One region of the Sporosarcina sp. AD_1 genome, then DNA from elsewhere that is predicted to be linked to it. Evidence: predicted binding sites of a transcription regulator. Region 1 holds the regulator's gene; the other holds the start of a gene.

Region 1 (4,618 bases):
GATTTCCTCAAGAGGAAAACAACCGATCATCGTTGGGGGCACTGGATTGTACATACAAGCGGTCCTCTTTGATTTTCGTTTTACCGAACAGGCGGGGGATCCGGCTGTCCGTAACAAACTGGAACAGGATGCCGCTGAACAAGGGAGTCAAGCGCTTTATGACAGACTGAAGCAGCTCGATCCAGATAGTGCGGAGAAAATCCATCCGAACAATACGAGGCGAGTGATCCGGGCATTGGAAATCATTGAGGTGACCGGGAAATCAAAGATGGATCATGAGCAGGGGAAAGGCGATAAGGTGCTCTATCCTCATCTGCTGATTGGACTGGATCTTCCAAGGGATCTTCTTTATGAGCGGATTGACCGCCGTGTGGACGCCATGGTCGAACAAGGTCTCGTGGATGAGGTGAGAACTCTTTGGGAGCAGGGGATCCGGGGAACTCAGGCTGTTCAGGCGATTGGTTACAAAGAGTTGTATCTCTATTTAGACGGGTTTCTTTCTCTCGAAGAAGCAGTCGAGCTCGTAAAGAAAAACACAAGAAACTATGCCAAACGTCAATTGACCTATTTGAGGAATAAAATGAAAATATCCTGGTTCGATGCGACAGAGGATCGACAAGAAATGATTGATGGAATTTTGACATTATTGAAGGATTTTCAAGCAGAGGAGCCGAATAGTTAAAAAGAGAGTTAGAAAAATAGAACTGGAGGATGGGCAAATGTCACAGGGAAATATGCAAGAAGTATTTTTAAATTCACTGCGAAAAAACAATACCTTCGTTACCGTGTTCCTATTGAACGGGTTTCAATTGAAAGGGCTCGTCAAATCGTATGATAATTATACGGTTTTACTGGAGTCAGACGGGAAACAACAATTAATTTACAAACATGCCATTTCCACATATGTTCCTTCAAAACCTGTCATACTAAAAGAAGAAGAATAAACTGAAGCGACTGTAGAAGAATCGATAGATGAACTTCTACAGTCTTTTTTTAATTATGTTGTGCCTAATCCAATGTTAATGATGATAGTTGCCATGCGGAAGCCTCCAATGAAACAAGTAGGACAGAATTCGAAGCCCTGCCGTAATGACCAGTAGGGCATAGAGTGCCATGTCATAATGGTAGGCGCCAAGGCCGACGATGATGCCGGCGACAGCTGCCCAGACGGCATAAATATCCTTTTTAAAAACGAGCGGCCTTCTCCCGGCAAGAACATCCCGTATAACCCCTCCGCCAGCGCCAGTAAGAACGGCAGCGACGGCAACCGCAAACAAGGTCATATCCAAACGGACAGCAAGCATAGCCCCTTGTATAGCAAAGGCAGCGAGCCCGATTGCATCAAAATAAGTGCCCCATCGATTCCAATGGTGCAGGATGTACTTTAAATAGAAAAATACGATTAAGATTAGTACAGTTGCGACAATAAATAAGAAATGTTGATCCCATAGCACCGAAATCGGAACGCCAATTAATAGATTCCGAACCGCGCCTCCTCCAAAAGCAGTGACCATTCCTAATATATAGACACCAAATAGATCATAATCCTCTTCCATTGCGACCAGAGCGCCGGAAATGGCGAATGCTGCTGTGCCGATCAAGCTGAAAACTTCCCACGCCATTCTTTCTCCTCCTCTATAAATAAACAGGCCCTTACGTATTATGCCGTTTCTATTTGACGTGCGCAACTAGACTGTTAAGATAATGTAGTGAATACTAATGGAATGAGGAACAAAAATGACGACCTATGATGAAACAACCTTACTGCAGCGTGCCGAAGAAGTGGAGGGCATGATTGCGCCATACGTCAAAGATGTGGAGCAGAACGCTTTTATTAATCAGAAAAAAGTGCTGGCAGCTTTCCGCGCCAATGCGGTCAGCGATTTCCATCTTACCGGTTCAACGGGCTATGGCTACGACGATACGGGCAGGGATGTACTGGAACGAGTATACGCGGATGTATTTGGAGCGGAAGCATGCCTAGTCCGCAATCAAATCATATCAGGAACGCATGCCATCTCCATCAGTCTATTCGGCGTCCTCCGTCCAGGCGACGAGCTCTTATATATTACAGGCAAACCATACGATACACTGGATTCGATTGTATCGGGCAAAGGAAAAGATACCGGATCTCTTGCGGATTTTGGCATTACATATAAGCATGTTGACTTAAAGAGCGATGGAACAGTGGATTTCGACGAGATTGCAAGACAGATCGGACCGAAAACGAAAATGATTGGAATCCAGCGCTCGAAAGGGTACTCCAGCCGCCCTTCATACAGAATCGACGAGATCGAAACGATGATTTCTTTCGTCAAATCGATCAATAACGAGCTGATCGTGTTTGTCGACAACTGCTACGGTGAATTTGTAGAAACGAAAGAGCCGACGGAAATCGGTGCAGACCTGATGGCAGGTTCACTCATAAAAAATCCTGGGGGCGGACTTGCCCGGACAGGCGGTTACATCGCAGGCCGAGCGGATCTAATTGAGAAATGTGCGTACCGTATGACTTCACCGGGACTCGGAGCAGAAGCAGGCGCATCCCTCGATACGTTATTAGAGATGTACCAAGGTTTCTTCCTGGCTCCTCACGTAGTGAGCCAAGCGGTCAAGGGAGCTCTGTTCACGTCGGCATTTTTGGAGAGCTACGGATTTGACACAACTCCGCATTATGAGGTGAAGCGCACTGATTTAATCCAATCAGTCAACTTTAAGACGCCAGAACAAATGATCGCTTTCTGTAAAACAATTCAAGAGAACTCGCCGATCAATGCCCACTATTCACCAGAACCATCTTACATGCCTGGATATGAAGACGACGTCATTATGGCGGCGGGAACATTCATACAAGGCTCCAGCATCGAACTGACTGCCGATGGCCCAATTCGTCCCCCATACACGGCATACGTGCAAGGAGGATTGACATACGAACATGTAAAAGCGGCAATTATCGCGTCCGTTGCTAAACTGGCTGAAGCAGGATTAATCCGATAAGAAAAAGCTGTTCCCGTATTTGCAACGGGAACAGCTTTTTTAATGAATCAGCCGATAGACGCCGATTACCTTGCCCAGTATGGACACGGAATTGACGATAATCGGTTCCATAGATGAATTTTCTGGTTGCAGGCGGAAATAATCTTTTTCTTTATAGAACCGCTTAACAGTCGCTTCATCCTCTTCTGTCATTGCTACGACGATTTCGCCATTATTGGCAGTATGCTGCTGTTTCACGACAACATAGTCACCATTCAGAATGCCGGCTTCAATCATACTGTCACCGACAATTTCCAGCATGAATAATTGGTCATCTGAAGTACCGTACGTCTCCGGAAGTGGAAAGTACTCTTCTATATTTTCAATTGCCGTAATAGGTTGTCCTGCTGTAACCTTACCGACTAATGGAACGTGGAGAACACCAGGCTTTAATGCATCAAGCCCCTCCGGATCCAATATTTCAATTGCTCTTGGCTTTGTCGGATCCCGTCTGATGAACCCTTTGCTCTCTAGCCTGGCCAAGTGGCCATGAACGGTTGAACTGGAAGCAAGGCCGACCGCTTCTCCGATTTCCCGTACGGATGGCGGGTACCCTTTTAACCGAACTTCTTCTTTAATAAATGTCAAAATGTCCTGCTGTCTCTTAGAAATTTTCTTCAAACGTCTCACCCCTCTAATCTAGTCATACTCGAAAGATTGCTAACGCACATGACCGAATGATTCCTTACCGATAGTATAACAGGTGTTCGGTTAAATGGCAAACAGAGGTTCGAAAATAGGTTGACAAGGGAAATTTCCTATCCTATAATGAGAACAAACATTCCGAACAGACATTCTAGGAGGGCGTTCTAATGAGATTCTTACAAAAATACATATTTCTGATTTTAATCATGGCGACAAGCATTTCATTCACATGGATCGGAACTTACAAACATAAGGAACCAGCAGTATTTACAGAAATAACAGTATCGGAAGGCGACACGCTATGGCAGCTGGCCACCGTGCTGTCTGACGGCAAGAGAATTGATAAGTGGATCGATGATGTGATGGCTATGAATGATTTGGATTCATCTTTCATTCGAACGGGTGATCGGTTGAAAGTGCCTCAAGTTAAAACGGCTCCTGTCGAAATGGATCATTTCGAGCTGGCTGGAGAAGGAAAATAATGAGGGGCCGGATGAGGTGCGTTTTATATACTCGTGTGAGTACGGAAAAAAATGAGCAGGAAATTTCCCTTGTAAGGCAACAAGAAGAGCTGGCAGCACTTGCCGCAGAGATGGGCTATGAGCTGGTACAAACCTTCTCTGATAAGCATAGCGGCTATGATATTGACAGGGAAGGTTTGCTCAGCCTTCTTGAATTTGTAAAGCGGGAAGGCATTGAAGCTGTTCTGATTCAGGACGAGACACGGCTGGGAAGAGGGAATGCCAGAGTCGCTATTTTACATTTGCTTGCGAAGACAAATACGACTGTCATTACAAATCATGACAGTGGCCCGCTGCAATTGAATGAGATGGATACAATGTTATTAGAAATATTATCTATAGTGGAAGAATACCAGCGGAAAATTCATAACGCGAAAATTAGACGTGGAATGAAAAGAGCAGTTATACAAGGATAC
Region 2 (4,618 bases), on a different contig from region 1:
ACGCGGATCCGCACATATCCCTGCTTCTTAATATCTTCTATTAACTTGGCATGCGTGCCTTTCCGTCCCGATACAACGGGAGCCAGCACTTGCAGGCGTGTCCTCTCGGGAAACTCCATAATCCGGTCGACCATCTGCTCAATCGTCTGGGACGTAATTTCTGTTCCGTGTACCGGGCAGATCGGTTTGCCGATTCGCGCATAAAGCAATCGTAAATAATCATAGATTTCGGTTACCGTACCGACCGTGGATCTCGGGTTGCGGCTCGTCGTCTTTTGATCGATCGAGATGGCAGGGGACAGCCCTTCAATGGCATCCACATCAGGTTTGTCCATCTGTCCAAGAAATTGGCGTGCATAGGCGGACAGCGACTCGACATATCTGCGCTGGCCTTCCGCATAGATCGTGTCGAAAGCGAGCGAAGATTTCCCGGAGCCGGACAGACCGGTCATTACGACCAGCTTGTCACGCGGAATCGTTACGTCAATATTTTTTAAGTTATGGGCGCGTGCCCCTTGAATGACTATCTCATTCTTCCTCATGTGCATTTCACCTTTCAGCCTTCAATTCTAGAATCGTATCACGCAATTCCGCGGCCCTTTCGAAATCCAAAGCTTTCGCCGCTTCTTTCATTTCTTTTTCAAGCGTAACGAGGAGCGTTTCTTTTTCTGCCTTCGTCAACGCCTTTCCTTTTGTAGCTTTTTCTAAGTAGGATACCTCATCCTCGGCAACCTGAGTCGCACGGATAACATCCCGCACTTTCTTTTTAATTGTCGTCGGAGTGATGCCGTGCTTTTCGTTGTACGCCATCTGCACTTCCCGTCTCCGTTTGGTCTCCTCAATTGCTTTATTCATCGAATCCGTATAACGGTCCGCGTACATTATGACATGTCCTTCTGAGTTCCGTGCAGCACGCCCGATCGTTTGGATAAGCGATCTTTCCGAACGAAGGAAGCCCTCTTTATCCGCGTCCAAGATGGCAACGAGAGATACTTCCGGTATGTCCAATCCTTCCCGCAGCAGGTTGATGCCGACTAAGACGTCATACGTGCCGAGCCGCAGCTCACGGATAATTTCAATCCGCTCAAGCGTTTTTATCTCAGAATGGAGATATTGCACTTTCACGCCAATCTCCTTCAAATAATCCGTCAGATCCTCGGACATTTTCTTCGTAAGTGTAGTAATCAATACCCTTTCATTCTTCCTCGTACGCTCATTGATTTCGTCAATCAAATCATCAATTTGGCCTTCGATTGGCCGCACCTCGATGATCGGATCAAGCAATCCGGTCGGACGAATGATCTGTTCGACCATTTCCGGGGAGTGTTCAATCTCATAAGGTCCCGGTGTCGCAGATACATAGATGGACTGGTGGGCATATCGCTCGAACTCCTCGAACATGAGCGGACGGTTGTCCAGCGCGGATGGCAGACGGAAACCATGATCGACAAGCACTTGCTTCCGCGCCTGGTCGCCGTTGTACATGGCTCGGATTTGCGGCAGCGTAACATGGCTCTCATCAATGACCAGGAGAAAATCGTCCGGAAAATAATCAAGGAGCGTATAAGGCGTCGCTCCCGCCGGACGCAAAGTCAAATGCCTTGAATAGTTTTCGATGCCGGAACAGAATCCCATTTCTCTCATCATTTCGAGGTCATATCGCGTCCTTTGCTCGAGCCGCTGTGCCTCCAATAATTTGTCCTGTTCGCGCAGTACTTTCAACCGCTCCTCGAGTTCGACCTCGATGTTGGCGATGGCTTTTGTCAATTTATCCTCACCGGTAACAAAGTGAGAGGCCGGGAAAATCGCAACATGTTCCCGTTCTCCTAAAATCTCCCCTGTCAATGAATCGACTTCACGGATCCGATCGATTTCATCTCCGAAAAATTCAATGCGGATACAATGCTCATCTTCGGACGCCGGAAAGATTTCTACGACGTCTCCTCTTACCCTGAATGTCCCCCGGGTGAAGGCAATATCATTGCGTGAATACTGGATATCTACGAACCTTCTAAGCAGTTCATTTCGGCCGATTTCCATGCCCGGACGCAATGAAACGACGTGCTTCCCGTATTCCTCCGGAGAACCGAGGCCGTAAATGCACGATACCGAAGCGACAATCAAGACGTCATTGCGCTCAAACAAAGCCGACGTCGCAGAGTGGCGGAGCTTATCAATCTCATCATTGATCGTCGCGTCTTTCTCGATATACGTATCGGTATGAGGCACGTACGCTTCCGGCTGGTAATAGTCATAGAAGCTGACAAAATACTCTACCGCGTTATTTGGAAAGAACTCTTTGAATTCGCTATATAATTGCCCTGCCAACGTTTTATTATGTGCGATGACAAGGGTCGGTTTGTTAATTTCAGTTACTACATTGGAAACAGTGAACGTCTTGCCTGTCCCGGTAGCCCCCAGCAAGGTCTGGTGCTTCTTCCCCTCTTTTACCCCTTGCACGAGCTTGGCGATCGCGGATGGCTGATCCCCCTGTGGCGTGTAAGGGGCTTGTAAATTGAAAGTTTGGACCATACGAGTCCCTCCCTGAATGAATTGTCTTTATTCTATCACAGTACTCGCCATATCTAAAGAAATAAGCGAACGTACGTTTTTTATGCAGCAAGCGAAATAATTCCTGCTTATTACGAATCTATACCCACTTTTATCCCAGAACAAATAAAAACGCTGTACAGGTGAAGATCCTGTACAGCGCCCAAGCATAGACAAAAGCATATTAATTTGTTGTGACGTATAAAATTAAAATACAGCAGCTACTCACTTAAGATTTCTAGTAAAGTTGATTTCCGCTTCTGGCGGACGCTTTCCGGGGGGCCGGCGGTGAACCTCCTCGTCCGCTACGCTACCTGTGGGGTCTCACCTGTCCCGCTCATCCCCCAGGAGTCGCCGCCTTCCGCTCCAATCAATAGATGTTCTGCTAACAAGGAACTAAGAAAAATAAAAAAGGATAGTACCTTTTACAGAAAGTAGAAAGGTCTTCATGTAGTTACTCATCCATAAAAAATTTGTATCTAAGGCGGGGAACGCAACGCTGACTCCTATGGGAATAGCTTGTGCTGAAGACCCCGTAGGAAAAGCCGTCGCGTAGTACGGCTTTTGCGAGCTCAAGCGAATGCGTAACGAGCAACGGATGTATAATTTCTGCGCCAGGCGCAGGAATTATACAAATCGAAACCTTCACTGTTCGATTGGCTGAAGCCAAGCCCATGGAAAGCGAAGTTGCGCTCCCTGCCGATTTGATTATTCATTCTTATTTAACTCGGAGTGGATCTTGTCTACAGTCTGACGCTGTACAAGTGCATACCTTGTACAGCGCCTTATTCATCAATTGACCATTTCTAACTTTAACAATTCATCCGTATACCTTTCAAATGCCGAGACATCACGGTTATCAAGTGATGCATCGATCATTTCCAGCAACCTTTTCTTCGTCTGCTCCCGGTGGATATGGTTGAGGAACAGATCCATATAAATTTCGTTCAGTAGCTTTTCGGCATGCATCGTCGAACTGTTTTTTCCCACGGCTTTTAGGAACTCTGTATACGAATAGTTATTTTCCATCTCCCTCACCCCTGATGCCCTTTTCGTTATTATACATAACAAATCAGAATAGTTGCAAGGGTTTTGGGAATATTCTATTTTTTGAACCGATTTAACTATTTAAGGGAAGAGATGTCCCGGTTTTAAGCTTCTTTGGAAGCAGATCGGATGGTAGCTTCCGAAATAAGCATGACCACAAGCCCAATCAAGATAGGCTGAACGGACAAGCCGAACATGAAGAATGCTCCCACCACTACAACGAGCGCCTGCAGCCATTGTGCATTTCTCACTGTAGTCCGCAATGCTTGCGGCCGCTCTTTGTCACTTTCCGGAAACAGCATATCCATCCGGAAGTCATCGCCCATTTTCAACGCGTTATATAGCTGGAGAGCTGTTGCAAAAGCCAATGCTCCCGTGAATATATAAGCGCCGATCAGAAAAGGGATGAAGAGGACACCTAGCACAGACAAAACGGTGAGCCTCACCCATAACCAGAAGATATCGTCTGTCCGGACCAGTGTCCGCTTGACCAAAAATGCTTGTGGCTTTGTCTTCCCAAATACCGGGTTCGACAAGATGGGACCAAGCCATCCCCTTCTGCTGACCGAGCCTTTCAAATGGGGAACGTCTGTAAAATAGTTAGCAAACCGGTAGAACCGCATCATCCGATTTTGCTCCATCTTAATGAAATGCTCATAGGGGAACGGTTTTTCTTTACGTTCCTTTCTCCAATACACGTCATACAGCGCCACAATCAGCCCGGCTCCAATCAATACATAGGGCATGCCCGCCAATCCGGAATAAAGGATGGCAAAAGCCAGGACATACCGTATCAATCGGTCGATCCAGATGGCATGGCCGCTTTTGGCGTGATGAAAAGAGTACTCTGTCTCCGCAAACAGCCATTTCAGAAGCACAATAAAGACGGCTGCGGCCACATAGCTGGCTGTCCCTCCTGTATGCGTCGCTGACAAGAGCGGCATTGCGACGATGAACAAAAGAAGCGGAATTGGCAGCTGTGAGAAAAAGGTCCATCGCAGAGATCGTTTCATATAGTGAT

Evidence for each region. Region 1 encodes LexA, which represses DNA repair genes until DNA is damaged. Its sites were predicted from a motif close to CGAACATATGTTCG; they were not measured.
Region 2: a site for LexA is predicted at 2,599-2,612, ahead of uvrB (excinuclease ABC subunit UvrB). Genes of this name have one in related genera too.

What each region holds. Positions count from the first base shown of each region.
Region 1 covers NZ_JBPVIR010000002.1:215,458-220,075, forward strand. Annotated here, with positions in the region: gene miaA (tRNA (adenosine(37)-N6)-dimethylallyltransferase MiaA) at 1-682, shown strand, start outside; gene hfq (RNA chaperone Hfq) at 720-944, shown strand; gene ACSW3C_RS04280 (trimeric intracellular cation channel family protein) at 1,020-1,622, opposite strand; gene ACSW3C_RS04285 (methionine gamma-lyase family protein) at 1,738-2,997, shown strand; gene lexA (transcriptional repressor LexA) at 3,037-3,657, opposite strand; gene yneA (cell division suppressor protein YneA) at 3,849-4,163, shown strand; gene ACSW3C_RS04300 (YneB family resolvase-like protein) at 4,163-4,618, shown strand, end outside.
Region 2 covers NZ_JBPVIR010000009.1:51,627-56,244, reverse strand. Annotated here, with positions in the region: gene uvrA (excinuclease ABC subunit UvrA) at 1-542, opposite strand, end outside; gene uvrB (excinuclease ABC subunit UvrB) at 550-2,532, opposite strand; gene ACSW3C_RS16635 (IDEAL domain-containing protein) at 3,343-3,579, opposite strand; gene ACSW3C_RS16630 (ABC transporter permease) at 3,702-4,618, opposite strand, start outside.